Linked DNA regions of Prochlorococcus marinus XMU1405. The protein of the gene in region 1 binds, or shares a complex with, the protein of each later gene. Links are inferred from orthologs where the notes say so. Each region holds a gene or a part of one and is shown in the gene's direction. Other genes may lie near its edges.

Region 1 (7,489 bases):
CGCGATCTATTTCCTCATATCGGCCAACTACTGGATCAAGTTTTGATTCACTTGCTAGCTTTGTTAGGTTTGTTCCAAATTCATCTAGTGTAGCAGTTTTTAAATTTCCTTTACTTGGATTAGCTCCACTGCCAACTTCTGCTGTTTCACCTAGCATCCTTATAACTTGAGTTCTTACTTTTGTAAGATCGATACTAAGATTTTCTAAAACCCTTGCAGCTACCCCTTCTCCTTCCCTAATCAAGCCTAGTAATAAATGTTCAGTCCCTATATAGTTATGACCTAATTGGCGCGCTTCTTCCAGTGATAATTCTAAAACCCTTTTTGCTCGAGGGGTAAAGGGTATTTCTACAGCTACAAAACCTGATCCTCTACCAATTATCTTTTCTACTTCAATTCTTGAATCTTTTAAATTGACACCTAATGATTTTAGAACTTTTGCTGCAACTCCTGTACCTTCTCCAATAAGACCTAATAAAATTTGTTCTGTACCAACGAAGTTATGGCCAAGCCTTCTAGCTTCCTCTTGAGCAAGCATGATGACTTTTATAGCTTTTTCTGTAAATCTTTCAAACATTAGAAGATTATCTTGCTATTAATAACCTACCAGCAATATGTCAATTTTGTGTTCACAATGAGCTTTTGTGAATACCTAAAAGTATATTTTTTTTAATTTAATCTAACTTTTTTGGTGATATAGCAATAAATTCAAGTAATTTCAAGCATTCTGGTTATCCGAACAATTAAATTTTAAATTACTTAGTTCTTAGTTTTTTTTCTTTGAGGAGAGCATCCGAACCATCCTTATAATAATCTCTTCGTATTCCCACAGTATTAAAATCAAAGCTATTGTAAAATTTATCAGCAGAAAAATTAGAATGAGAGACTTCCAAAATTAATTTTTTTAAATTTAATTTTTCACATTCTTCTATTAAGTAGCTCATAAGGTAAGTTCCAAAACCTTTTTTCCTGTATTTATGGTTTACCACAAAAAAATTTATTTGAGCTTCATCAAGAACTACATGAAAAACACATATTCCTACTACAAGATTTGAAAGTAATATCCCGAAGACATTGACACCATCTTTTTTAAATTCTTTAGCCCATTGATTTTTGCTCCACAAAGAGATCGTATTTGAATCTAATTCATAACATAAATCAATATCTTTCTCTTTTATATGTTTAATGGATATCATTTTATAATAAATAAATATTCAAAAATCTGAAATTAAAGTCATTATAAAATATGACAATTTAAGAATAACTCTATTTAGAATTTTCCCATGGACGAAAAAAAATCCTTTTTAAAACAAAAGATTGATATCAACAGCCCAAATAAAAATATAGTACCGATTACTACATCTATAGGAAGTGATGGAAAATTATCAATTGGTGGGTGCTCTATTGAAGAATTAGTTAAGAAATATGATTCTCCACTTTATATTTTGGATGAAATCACTCTAAGAAACTCTTGTAGAGCATATAAAAAAGCACTAGAAAAATATTACCCTGGAGGATCTCTTCCAATATATGCTTCTAAAGCAAATAGTTCTTTATTCATGAGTAACCTAGTTTCATCAGAGGGTTTTGGACTTGATGCGGTTTCAGAGGGAGAACTATTAACTGCTCTTAAAGGTGGAGTCCCAAATGAAAAAATCGTCTTTCACGGTAATAATAAATCAGATCAAGAAATAGAGTTTGCAATTAGAAATAACATACAAGTAATTGTAGATAATGATTATGACTTACAAAGGTTAGAAGAAACTTCAAATTCATTAAATTGTGATTTGGAAATAATGATTCGATTTACTCCTGGAATCGAATGCCATACTCATGAATACATTAGAACTGGATCATTTGATAGCAAATTTGGTTTCGGTATTGAATATTTAAATCATTTATTTGACAAAGTCAGCAAGACTAAACATCTTAACTTAAAGGGATTACATGCACACATTGGGTCCCAGATTTTTGAACTAGACCCACATAATGATCTAGGCAAAATAATGGTGAATGTCATTTTACAAGCCAAAAAATTTGGCCATGATATACAAAAATTGAATATGGGTGGAGGTTTAGGTATTAAATATACAGAAGATGACGATCCCCCTTCAATAGATGAATGGGTAAAAACAATTTCCACATCTGTTGTTCAAGCTTGTAAAAAACATAATTTAAATTTACCTACTTTGATGTGTGAGCCAGGAAGATCCATTGTATCTACAGCAGGAATAACAATTTACAAAATTGGGGCGTTTAAAGAAATACCAGGGATCAGAACATATTTATCTGTTGATGGTGGAATGAGTGATAATCCAAGACCAATAACATATCAATCAAATTATTCCGCATGTTTGGTAAGTAACCCCTTTAATATTAATTCTAAAAATAAATATACTATTGCTGGTAAGCACTGCGAATCAGGAGATGTATTGTTTAAAGAGATAGAACTAGCTAATTGCAAAACGGGAGATCTTATATGTGTTTTTGGTACTGGTGCTTACAATAACTCAATGAGTTCTAATTACAACAGAATTCCAAGACCTGCTGCCCTCTTAGTTTCTGATGGTGAAGCAGAAATTATTCAAAAAAGAGAAAGCCCATTGGATCTTTTAAAATACGACGTCTTACCTGATCGCTTTCTTAAACAAAATTAGGTACATTTAGATTAATTTTATTTTTAATGTGAATTTCTGGGGGATTATAAATTTAAAGCTTTTATTAGATGTCTTATTCGCTGTAGGTTTTGGACTTTTATTATTTTCTAGAGTTAAAGAACAGAGAACATTGTGGCTTTTAAGGGGATATTTGTTTTTAGTTTCATCAGCTTGGTTCATTCAAAGATATGCATATCTTCCTTTAACATCAAAATTAATTGATGCTGTAGTCCTCGCATGCTCTCTCTCTTTAGCAATACTTTGGCAAGGAGAGCTGAGAAGGTTAATGGAATTGTTAGGTACTGGTAGGTTAGCTGTATTACTAGGAAATCCACCAAAGGAATTCAGAGCAAAATCCACTACTATTACTCAGTTAGTCGATACTGCAGGTAAACTCTCTCAGAATAGAAGGGGTGCTTTAATCGTTGTGGATTTGGGGAGTGATTTAAGACCTGAAGATTTTTTATATTCAGGGACAAAAATTGAGGCACAATTGTCAACAGACCTTTTAATAAATCTTTTTGCAACAGATACACCTCTGCATGATGGAGCAGTTCTTGTGAAGGGTAACAAAATAATATCTGCAGGAGTAATACTTCCACTCTCTAGGCAAGGAATTAGCAGATACGGCACAAGACACTTGGCTGCATTGGGAATTACAGAAAGATTTGATAGATGTATTTGTATTGTTGTTTCTGAAGAGACAGGTACGTTATCATTAGCAAATCAGGGGAAACTTGAAAGGCCAATTACCAGTAGTAGGTTACAAGAACTACTTGTGGATTTAATAGGGAATCAAAACTCTATGGGAACGAATAAACCAGCTCTAAGTAAAAATTCTTTATCCCAAAAGACAAATGCAAGTGATAATATTGTTGGTGGTATTAATGAAGATGAGTCCAAAGAATCAGAAATCATTACCACTAAAAGGGACTAGAAAATGAGATTAGGAAAATTAATAGACGATAAAATTAATGACTTATCAATGAAAATAGATAAGCAAAAAGTACCCAAACATGTAGCAATAATTATGGACGGAAATGGGAGATGGGCAACTAGGAAAGGCTTGCCTCGATCCTTTGGGCATAAACAGGGCGTTAGTGTATTAAAAAAAATTCTCAAAGCTGCAAAAAATTTAGGTTGTAAAGTAATTACTGTTTATGCTTTTTCAACTGAGAATTGGACAAGACCAACAAAAGAAGTTGATTTTCTCATAAATCTTTTTAGCGAAGTTTTAAAAAACGAAATTAAAGAAATACATGAAGAATCAACAAAAATAAAATTCATAGGAGATTTAACTCCTTTTCCAAAAAATTTAAAAGAAATAATCTCTAGTTCAGAGTCTCTAACTAAACACAACAATAAATTTTTATTCAATGTTTGTGTGAATTATGGAGGTAGGCAAGAAATAGTAAAAGTTGCAAAAGAATTAGCCTTAAAATCTTCTTCTGGAGAAATAAACCCAAGTGAAATTGACGAAGAATTATTTAATTCAGAGCTATTAACTGGAGGGATTAAGGATCCAGAATTACTAATAAGAACTAGTGGCGAAAAAAGGATAAGTAATTTTCTATTATGGCAATTAGCTTATTCAGAAATTTATATATCTGACGTACTTTGGCCTGAGTTCAATGAGTATGAATTTCTCAAAGCAATAATTGATTACCAATCAAGGCATAGACGTTTCGGAGGTATAGAATCATTACCAAATGAATCTTTTAAAGATTCTCAATGTTCTTCCTAACAAAAATGACAAATTCAAATAATCATCAGTTAGATAACGAAATTAGGTTTGATTGGGAAAGACAAGAAATATTGGAAATACTCAATAAGCCTCTGATTGATTTAATGTGGGAATCCCAAATCATTCACAGAAAATTTAACAAATACAATATTCAATTAGCATCATTGTTCAGCGTAAAAACTGGTGGATGCGAGGAAAATTGTTCGTATTGTAGCCAATCAATTTATAGTGCTAGCGAAATCAAAAGTCATCCGCAATTTGAGGTTGAAGAGGTTTTAAAAAGAGCTCAAATAGCAAAAAATGAAGGTGCAGATAGGTTTTGTATGGGTTGGGCGTGGAGAGAAATTAGAGATGGAAAATCTTTTAATGCAATGTTAGAGATGGTTAGCGGTGTAAGAAATTTAGGAATGGAAGCTTGTGTTACAGCTGGGATGCTTACAGAACAACAAGCTTCCAGACTAGCTGATGCAGGTTTGACCGCGTATAACCACAATCTTGATACTAGTCCTGAGTATTATAAAAATATAATTACGACTAGAACTTATCAAGACAGATTAGATACTATCAATAGAGTAAGAAATGCAGGAATAAATGTTTGTTGTGGAGGAATAATAGGTTTAGGTGAAACTAATGGCGATAGAGCATCTCTTTTGGAAGTACTTTCAAACATGAATCCGCACCCTGAAAGTGTTCCTATAAATTCATTAGTAGCTATTGAAGGTACTGGTTTAGAAGATAATCAAGAAATTGATTCAATTGAGATGATAAGGATGATAGCTACAGCAAGAATTCTCATGCCTAAAAGTAAAATAAGATTAAGTGCAGGTCGAGAAAAGCTATCAAAAGAAGCCCAAATATTATGTTTTCAATGTGGTGCAAATTCAATCTTTTACGGAGATGAGTTACTCACAACTTCAAATCCATCTTTTCAATCAGACAGAAAACTTCTTAATGAGGTAGGAGTATCATTTAATAAAGATTTTGAAACTTGTGAAAAAACATTATCTTCTTTATGAAAGGCAAAAATTATAAAATAGTTTCTCTTTATTCCTTTTTCCCATTTCAAGAAAACTTAATTCTTGATCTGAAAAATAAATTATTAGAAATTGAAAATGAAAACGATATTTCAGGTTTATTAATTTTTGCGAGTGAAGGTATTAATGGAACTATTTGTGCTGAGAAAAATGTAACTGATTTTGTTATCAACTTACTTGATAAATATACGGATAATAGAAATTTGAATATAAAAGTAAACTTTTCAAAAAAGAAAGTCTTCAAAAAATTAAAAATAAAAATTAAGAAAGAAATAGTTACCATGGGTGTCCATGGAATAAAGCCTGCGCAAGATAATGGGACTTATGTTGACTCAGTGAATTGGAATAAGTTAGTCAAAAATCAAAATACAATAGTCATTGATACTAGAAATCATTATGAGGTTTCTATTGGAACTTTTCAGAATTCAATAAACCCAAATACAAAAAACTTTAGCGAATTCCCCAAATGGGTAGATGATCATTTAGATACCCATTTAGAAGATAAAGAGTCTACAAATATAGCGATGTTTTGTACCGGAGGAATAAGATGTGAAAAAGCTACAAGTTTGCTGAAAAAGAAAGGTTATAAAAATATTTATCACCTACAAGGTGGCATCCTTCAATACCTTGATGATATACCAAGAGACAAAAACTTATTTGAAGGTGAATGTTATGTTTTTGATAAAAGAGTTGCTTTAGATCAAGAATTAGAAAAAGGATCCTACTCAATTTGTCATGCATGTGGAATGCCAGTTTCAATTCAAGATCAAGAAAGAAAAGAATATAGAAAGGGTATCCAATGTCATTTCTGCATAGACCAATTCAGCAATGATGATAGAAAAAGGTTTGAAGAAAGACAAAAACAAATCGATAGATTAAACGAGGAAAATCATAAAATTTATAAGGACTAATTTTCAAAATCATGAAAGTCGAAGAATTAGAAAAATTAGCAGGTGCCATTGGATTATTAATTAAAATTCAAGTTAGAGAAACTCTCGGATTATGTTTCTTTAGAATTGTTATAGCAGAACAAAAAGATAACATAATAAAGATTTGGGCCGAAATGAAAGGTTGGACTTATTTAAATAAACAAGGTATCCAGCTTGATACATTAAGAATCCTTAGTAAAGCACCTGCTTTTGTTTCGGAATTAATATGGGCAACAACTATGGCCTGGGCAATTGAAAAAAAATCAAGCAACAAAGTAAGACTTTTAGCTATTTTTGATAGTGAAGGATATAGTAAGAAACTTGTAAGATATTTTAAATTAATAGGATTCAAAATTGTAAAAGAAGTTGGTTCTAGCCCATTAGATCTTTTAATAAGATTGATTTGGGGAGGTGCAGGTACACTCATGAACGGGGAATGTATCTCCATATTGGAAAAACTTGAAAAGAAACTCTCTTTAATTGAAGAAAATTAACCCGCATGATAACTACTTCTAACTAAAGGGCCAGAAGATACTTTTTTAAATCCTAATTCCTTAGAGAAGCGATATAAATATTCAAACTCTGATGGATCCCAATATTTCTTAACTACCAAATGATTGAATGAGGGCCTTAAATATTGGCCAATTGTAATTTGATCACAATCTATTTTTTTTAGATCATAAATTGTATTTTTTATTTCATCCAATGTTTCCCCAAGACCTAACATAATGCCTGATTTAGTTTGAATATGAGGAGCAATATCTTTTGACTTTTTTAGTAATCTAAGGGATTTTTTGTAATTTGCACCCCTCCTAACTTCTTTTTGGAGTCTTTCAACAGTTTCAAGATTATGATTAAAGCATATTGGATTTTTTTCTAAAATCATCTTCAATCTCTCAGTCTGAAGGTTATTAGTTTCACCTATATTTTTGCCCCCACCCCATAAATCAGGAGTTAAAACCTCTATCTTAATTGTTGAATCAATTTTTCTAATTTCATCAATTGTAGACATAAATAAGTTTGCACCATGATCTGGGAGATCGTCTCTAGCTACAGATGTCAAAACAACATATTTCAAATTTAGTACTTTCACGGCTTCAGCGACTTGAGTACATTCATCAATAT
Region 2 (7,589 bases), on another replicon or contig:
TGGGAATTTAACATGGGTAAGATCATCACATTCCTTTGATCAATATGATTCAAAAGAAATTGAAAATAATAATAATTTAAAAAAATCTATTCATGAATCTACTTATAAATTATGGAATTTTTGCAAAAAAGAATTACTTTCTGGCGAAAATGATCAGATCATACTTGATGAAATTTTTCTTGCAATTAAAAAAGAAATTATTGATAAAGATGATTTGATTTCAACACTTGAAAACCGATTTTTATCAGGAGATGTAATCCTTACAGGTACAGATATTCCTAAAGATTTATTATTAATGGCTAATCAAATTACCGAACTACGCTCATAAAAAAATGCTAAAAAATGATCTTTGGATAAATAAAAAAGCTTCTGAAGGAATGATAAATCCTTTCCAATCAAACTTGGTTAGGCATCTTGAACCTGATAATCACCAAAAGCCAGTTTTGAGTTACGGATGTTCTTCTTATGGCTATGATTTAAGACTTTCATCAAAAGAATTTCTCATTTTTAGACATATCCCTGGTACTGTGATGAATCCCAAAAAATTTAATCCGGATAATTTAGAAAAAACTGTTCTTCACCATGATGATGATGGTGATTTTTTTATTCTTCCTGCTCACTCCTATGGTTTAGGAGTCGCATTTGAAAAAATGAAAGTACCAGAAAACATAACTGTAATTTGCATAGGAAAAAGTACATACGCACGTCTAGGAATTATTGTTAATACAACACCCGCAGAGGCTGGATGGGAAGGCCACCTAACTCTAGAATTCAGTAATAGTTCAGGCGCAGATTGCAGAATTTACGCAAATGAGGGTATCTGTCAACTACTCTTTTTTGAAGGTGATCCATGCTCTACAACTTATAACGACAGAAAAGGTAAATATCAAAACCAACCAGAAAAAGTGACTCTAGCAAAGATCTAAAATGAGTAAAGTTGAATTAATATCTCTCACTCCTGATGCAGAGAAAACAATGGCTTACATTGCAAGAGTAAGTAACCCAAAAAATCAGGAAAATCAGGACTATTCAAAATTATTGAGTTATTGCATTAAAAATGAACATTGGAGTGTATTTGAACAGTCATTTATGACCTTACAAATAGAAACCAATAGGGGAATTGCTGCCCAAATTTTAAGACATAGATCATTTACTTTCCAGGAATTTTCACAAAGATATGCAGATAGTTCTCAATTGGGAAATATTCCCTTACCAGAGTTGAGGCGTCAAGATTTTAAAAATAGGCAAAATTCAATCCCTGACCTCCCTGATAAGTTAAAAAAAAGATTCAATGAAAAAATTAGTTTACATTTTCAGGCTGCTTCAGAATTATATGAAGATTTACTTGCTGAAGGTGTAGCCAAAGAATGTGCGAGATTTGTTTTACCATTAGCAACTCCCACAAGAATCTATATGTCTGGATCATGCAGATCGTGGATCCATTATATTCATTTAAGGTCAGGTCACGGTACCCAAGAAGAACATAAGTCTATTGCCCAAAATTGCAAGTCTATTTTTAAACAAAGTTTTCCGATTGTATCAAAATCTTTAGAATGGTAAAAATTATGAATGACTGCGAGGACCTACCTCATTATTTTTACTTTCTTGAATTGTTGAAAATTCAGCATTAATAATTTCTTCATAGGGTTTATCTTCTTTTTTCAAATTATTAATAGATTCTCTTATTTTTATTTCATCTTGTTTACCAATAAATGTAGATATTAGATTCCCCTTTTTATCAAAAAGATTAACTTGAGGAATCCCATTGACGGCGAACTTCTCGATGTAATTACCCCATTTTTGATTATCAACATTTAAAAAAACAAAATTAATATCTTCTTCGTATTCATCTTTAAGAGAAGAAACTTGTGGAGCCATTTCTTTGCAAACTTCACACCACTCTGCATAAAATTCAAGAAATGTAGGTTTATTATTTGTGAAAGCTATTTCAGGGTCAACAGATAACTCTCCAAAACTCTTTAAAAGATAAGTTGATTTAAAAAATAGATTTTTAAACAAAAGCATTGAAATAATAACAATAGATATAATCAAAACAAGCATTATTTTAAAATTTGTCTTTAAAAATGGCTCTCGACTTTCAGATTGCACTATTAAGGTATTACTAACTAAAGGTATCTTAAATAAGTTAAACAAATAAAGAGAATTGAAAAATATAAGCTTTTAACCAACTGATAAAATAAGGATTGAAAAGTTATCAAAAACTTCTTTGATTCCCGAAATCTAATTATGCAATCAATCTTTGGAACTGATGGAATAAGAGGAAGATTTAATGAAGAGATAACTTATTCTCTAGCCTATAAAGTAGGTTATGCTCTAGGTTCGTCTTTGAAAAAGAAAAATCCAATATTAATTGGAAGAGATACAAGAATTAGTGGAGATATTCTCCTTCAGGCCATAACACAAGGTATAAATGAAAGTGGCAAAAAATTTATAAATCTTGGAATCTGTCCAACCCCAGCTATTCCTTTTTTAATAAGACAAGAGAGCTTTAGCAGTGGTGTCATGATATCTGCAAGTCATAATCCGCCAGAATATAATGGAATAAAAATTTTTGATCATAATGGTCAAAAAATTACTAAAAATTTTGAGAATAAAATTCAAAAAATAATTGAAGAGTCAAAAAAAAATATATCAATTCCTACAAAAGTGGTTTCCCTAAAAACAAATAAAGATCTTATGGATACTTATATTAAAAGCCTAATCCAAACAATGGGTGGAGAAAGTTTAAGCGGGTTGAGAATAATATTAGACACATGCCATGGATCAGCAACAACTTGCGCAAAAAAAATTTTTCAGTCTCTTGGTGCTGATGTAAAAGTTATCAATAACTCTAAAAATGGTTTGAAAATTAATTTGAATTGTGGTTCTACTAACCTCGAACCATTAAAAAAAGCATTAAGAGAGAGTCCTGCAGATATGGGATTCAGCTTCGATGGAGATGCCGATAGAGTAATTGGAATCGATTCAGAAGGTAATGTGCTGGATGGAGATCATATTCTTTTTCTTTGGGGTAGAGAACTAATGGAACAAAAAATTCTCACCAATAATTTACTAGTATCAACACAAATGGCAAACTTAGGTTTTGAAAAGTCCTGGAATAAAATTGGAGGAATTTTATATAGAACTGATGTAGGAGATAAATATGTTCATGACGCAATTAAGAAAAAAAGAGCTATTTTAGGAGGTGAGCAGTCAGGTCATATACTTTCAAAAATTAATAACTTTTCTGGTGATGGGATATTGACTGCACTTCAAATTTCCAAATATTGTAAAAAGAAAAATATTAATTTAAATGATTGGCTTAAAAGTAGTTTCGAACCTTTTACTCAAAAACTAACTAATATAAAATTAGATTTTAATATTAATAAATTAAATCCAAAAAATAAAATCTTAATTGATGAATCTATAAAAAATTTTCAGGCAGCATATTCGGATAACTGTAGAGTTTATATAAGGCCTAGCGGTACAGAACCTGTAATCAGAGTTCTAGTTGAAGCCAAAAATTATAAAGAAGTTCATTCTTTATCAGGCGAAATAACTAACAAACTCTTTTTAGAAATTGATAAAATAACAAAATAACGATGAATTAAATTTTTATATAAATTTTTTCATAAATATCAAGTTGGTTAACAATCACATACTTTTCCCTATCAGTTTTAATTTTAATTGGATTAAAACTTTCGGAACAATTAAAATCTTTTTTATTTATTGTTTTAAAATGAGAATTACTTGATATAGTGCAATCCATATAATCGAATAAATCCTTTACATCTGTTTTTATAAAAATTAGAGTGCCTTTTTGCAATAAATTTGAAAGCATATTAATAAATTCTGGCTGAATTACACGCCTTTTATAATGCCTCTTTTTAAACCAAGGATCAGGAAAATTAAAAGAAATACTTTTTAGATTTTTAGTAATAAATTTATTTTGGACATCATTCAAAATATTATTAGCATTACCAAATATAAAATATAGATTTTTGATTTCTCGTTCAATAACTTTTAATTTAGCATTTTTGACTAATTTCTCACGAATTTCAATTCCTAAATAATTCCAACTAGTATTAACTAAAGCTAAATCAAATAGAAACTCACCAGCAGCACAACCTATATCCAAATGAAGATTCGATTTAGAATCATCAAACATTTCGCTCAAAGAGGGTATTCTCTCAATTTGATTGAAATTACTACTAAGGGGATTAACATGCTGTCTCATACAATTATTAATATATTCCTAGGCAACATTATAAGAATTCATAATATTCATAACTATGACAATAGTAAGTTCAAAAGTAACAGTTTGATGTTTAATTATTATGTGTTTAAAAGAAAAAATTTTGAACGTTTTTAATCAACTTTCTATTTGGCTATCATTTCAACTTTCAATAATTTTCCTTATTGGTATTCCTCTTACTCTATCTTTCTGGTCAATTAAAAAAAGAAATAAAGCAGTTACTAAACTTCTATCAATTTATTGGAAAGTATCACTTTTATTTTTTATAAGCCTTCTACTTTTAATAGGAAAGTATAATTATGCTCTTGTGATAACAAATATTTCAACATTATTAATGACAGTTTCAGTTTGGTTTTGGAACGATATTAATGATGAATTAAGAGAATATGATTTTTCTTACTCCCTTACCACGACAACAAAAATATGGAGATGGACGATAACTTTTATATCTCTCAATTTCTTTATTCAGAGTTTACAAAACTTCAACTGCTTTTCTTTTATAAATTCTGATGCGTGTGCAATATGGCTTCAGCCTTCTTCAAGTTTATATACCATTATAAAAAATTTATTTAATTTTTTCTTTGGAGCTAACTTTACCCAGCCGATATCAAAATTCTTAGGGTTATTCTCATTATTAATCTATATTTTAGGCCTTATTCAATGGTCAATAATCAAATTACCTAAAAATGGAAGAAACTCCTGCTTCTCAGAAAATGGCAAAAATTGATTTAATAAATAGTCTTGAAAAAATAAGTTCCGAGATACCTGATAGGATACTTAAACTAGAGGGATTCATTCTAAAAGAAAATCAAAAAGAAAAATTAGAAATAATTATTTTCAGAGGTTACAGTAGCTCAACAACTCATCCAATTGAAATAGATTTAGAAAAAAAAGTAATAACACTTTCTTATACAATTGCAAATTTTAAACTTTATAAAGCCCCATTAACAGAAACCGAAGAAAATTTAATAAGAGAAAGTCAAAACTCAGTTTTCTTTTTGAATCAAAAAAACTGGATTTAAATTAATTCAAAATTAATAATACTTGAACATCTTTTGCATAATTTTGTATTTTGGATTCCATTAAAAGTTTCTTTTTGATAATGCCAACATCTATCACATTTTTGACCTTGAGCTTTATTTATCTGAATTTTACCAAGTGCATTGTTATCAATAATCAGAGAATTCTCCGCCAAATCGGATACCACTTGGAAGTTTGATACTATAAGCCAATCTCTAAATAAATCTACATCTTGATTACCAAATTCTTTTAGCCAAGCAAGTGAATCTTTTAAAGCTTTATCTTCAGGTAAATAATTAACTTCAGTTTCCAAAGCTGCTCCAATTATTTGTTTGTTCCTACATCCTTCTATAGCCTTGTTAATTTCAACTCTCAAATTTCTTAAATTTGCAATGTGCTCATTAAGTATTTGATTTTTCCATGACTGCGAAAATATAGGCCATCCTCTTTGAAAGACTGATCTTTCTTCAGTTGAATATGGAATATTTTGCCAAATATCTTCAGCCATATGACAAAGCACTGGAGAAATAAGTACGGCTAAATTTTCAACAACTTTTGACATGACGAACTGACAAGATCTTCTCCTAAATTGTGATTTAGAACTTACATATAACCTATCCTTCGCAATATCCAAATAAAAATTTGATAGATCTACAACGCAAAAACTTTGCAAAATTTGGAAAAATTTTGAAAATTCATAATTTTCATAAGCATTTGATATTTGATCTGTAACCTCAACTAATCTGCCCAACATCCATTGATCTAAAAGAGGCAATTGATCGATTTCAAAACTATCAATTTTAGGATCATAATCATGAATATTACCTAGAAGATATCTTGCAGTATTACGAACTTTTCTGTATACATCTGAAAGTTGCTTGAGTATATTTGAACCAATTGGAACATCTACTGAATAATCTACAGAGCTTACCCAAAGCCTTAAAACATCGGCACCATATGCAGGATCAGTTTTCTTATTATTACCTCCATTAATAATTATATTTGGATCAACAACATTTCCTAAAGATTTGCTCATTTTTCTTCCGTTTTCATCAAGTGCAAAACCATGAGTTAAAACTTTCTTATATGGAGGTTTATTATTTACTGCAACAGACGTTAGCAAAGAAGACTGAAACCATCCTCGATGTTGATCTGAGCCCTCTAAATAAAGATCTGCTGGATACTTTAATTCACTTCTTAGTTCACATACTGCGGCCCAGCTAGATCCTGAATCGAACCAAACATCCATTGTATCTGTTCCTTTTTTCCATAGATCAGATTCTTTTGCGTAATTTTCTGGCAAAAGATTCTTAACATCCCAATCCCACCAAATATCTGCTCCATGTTCACTAAAAAGTTCTTGAATATGATTAATTATCTCTTCGTTAAGGAGTATGTCATTACCATTTTTTTTATAAAACACTGGAATAGGGACTCCCCATGACCTTTGTCTAGAAATACACCAATCTCCTCTACCAACAACCATAGAATAAATTCTTTTCTTTCCAGTCTCTGGCATCCATTCAACATCTTCGATTGCCTTTAATGCAAATGATCTAAAGCCATTTACAGATGCAAACCATTGTTCTGTTGCCCTAAAAATAGTTGGTTTTTTGGTTCTCCAATCATACGGATATCTATGCTTATAATTTTCTTGTAATAGAAGCAAATTATTTCCTTTTAAATGATCAATAATTAAATCATTTGCATCTTTCAGGACATTTGATCCTTTGAATTGACCAGAATATTCATTTAGGTTACCTTTTTCATCAACGACACATGTTATTGGTAAATCATATTTTTGACCCACATTAAAATCATCTATCCCATGACCAGGCGCAGTATGAACAATTCCAGTCCCTGATTCTGTAGTAATATAATCTCCTCCAATTACAATTCTGCAATTTTTATTCTTAGAAGGATGTTGATATTCAATATTTTCCAATTTGGAGCCTTTAATCTCTAAAAGCACCTTGAAATCTTTATTAAATTTCTTACTTATTTCAGAAGATAAATCCTCAGCAAAAAGGAAAATTTTCTTATCTTCATCGATGGCGAAAACGTACTTTATTTTTGGATTTACTGCAACTGCTTCATTTGCAGGTATAGTCCAAGGAGTAGTTGTCCAAATAGTTATATAAGAATTATTTTGAAAAAATTCTTTTTTGATATTAAAGTTTTCTTGGATGAAATTCAATAGAATTTCCTCAGGTATTTTAGTGATTTTTAATGAAACATAAATACTTTTTGAATAATGTTCATCAGGGTATTCTAATTCTGCTTCTGCAAGGGCAGTCCTTGAACTTGGACTCCA

The links.
Region 2: the proteins of cdaA (region 1) and glmM are in contact, whole or in part, in a crystal structure (PDB 7OJS), measured with the Bacillus subtilis proteins. The link is inferred for Prochlorococcus marinus XMU1405 from one-to-one orthologs.

Annotation. Positions count from the first base shown.
Region 1 is NZ_JAAORF010000002.1:384,306-391,794, forward strand. What follows is about bases 1,880-4,639. They hold cdaA (diadenylate cyclase CdaA), read left to right. Parts: upstream 1,880-2,685; coding sequence 2,686-3,594; downstream 3,595-4,639. Other genes in these bases: lysA (diaminopimelate decarboxylase), read left to right, coding at 1,880-2,657; HA148_RS05750 (isoprenyl transferase), read left to right, coding at 3,598-4,401; bioB (biotin synthase BioB), read left to right, coding at 4,407-4,639. In the rest of the region: HA148_RS05730 (ATP-dependent Clp protease ATP-binding subunit), read right to left, coding at 1-577; rimI (ribosomal protein S18-alanine N-acetyltransferase), read right to left, coding at 756-1,196; more of lysA, read left to right, coding at 1,284-1,879; more of bioB, read left to right, coding at 4,640-5,417; HA148_RS05760 (rhodanese-related sulfurtransferase), read left to right, coding at 5,414-6,346; HA148_RS05765 (hypothetical protein), read left to right, coding at 6,358-6,858; lipA (lipoyl synthase), read right to left, coding at 6,855-7,489. UniProt on the Bacillus subtilis protein: One of 3 paralogous diadenylate cyclases (DAC) in this bacteria, catalyzing the condensation of 2 ATP molecules into cyclic di-AMP (c-di-AMP). Upon expression in E.coli leads to c-di-AMP synthesis.
Region 2 is NZ_JAAORF010000001.1:233,973-241,561, reverse strand. The notes cover bases 1,564-4,423. They hold glmM (phosphoglucosamine mutase), read left to right. Parts: upstream 1,564-2,247; coding sequence 2,248-3,600; downstream 3,601-4,423. Other genes in these bases: HA148_RS01265 (DUF3177 family protein), read left to right, coding at 4,359-4,423; trmB (tRNA (guanosine(46)-N7)-methyltransferase TrmB), read right to left, coding at 3,608-4,237; HA148_RS01280 (thioredoxin domain-containing protein), read right to left, coding at 1,564-2,061. Also shown: HA148_RS01295 (cob(I)yrinic acid a,c-diamide adenosyltransferase), read left to right, coding at 1-328; dcd (dCTP deaminase), read left to right, coding at 333-926; thyX (FAD-dependent thymidylate synthase), read left to right, coding at 928-1,560; more of HA148_RS01265, read left to right, coding at 4,424-4,982; HA148_RS01260 (hypothetical protein), read left to right, coding at 4,942-5,277; ileS (isoleucine--tRNA ligase), read right to left, coding at 5,274-7,589. UniProt on the Bacillus subtilis protein: Catalyzes the conversion of glucosamine-6-phosphate to glucosamine-1-phosphate. Glucosamine-1-phosphate is used for cell wall biosynthesis.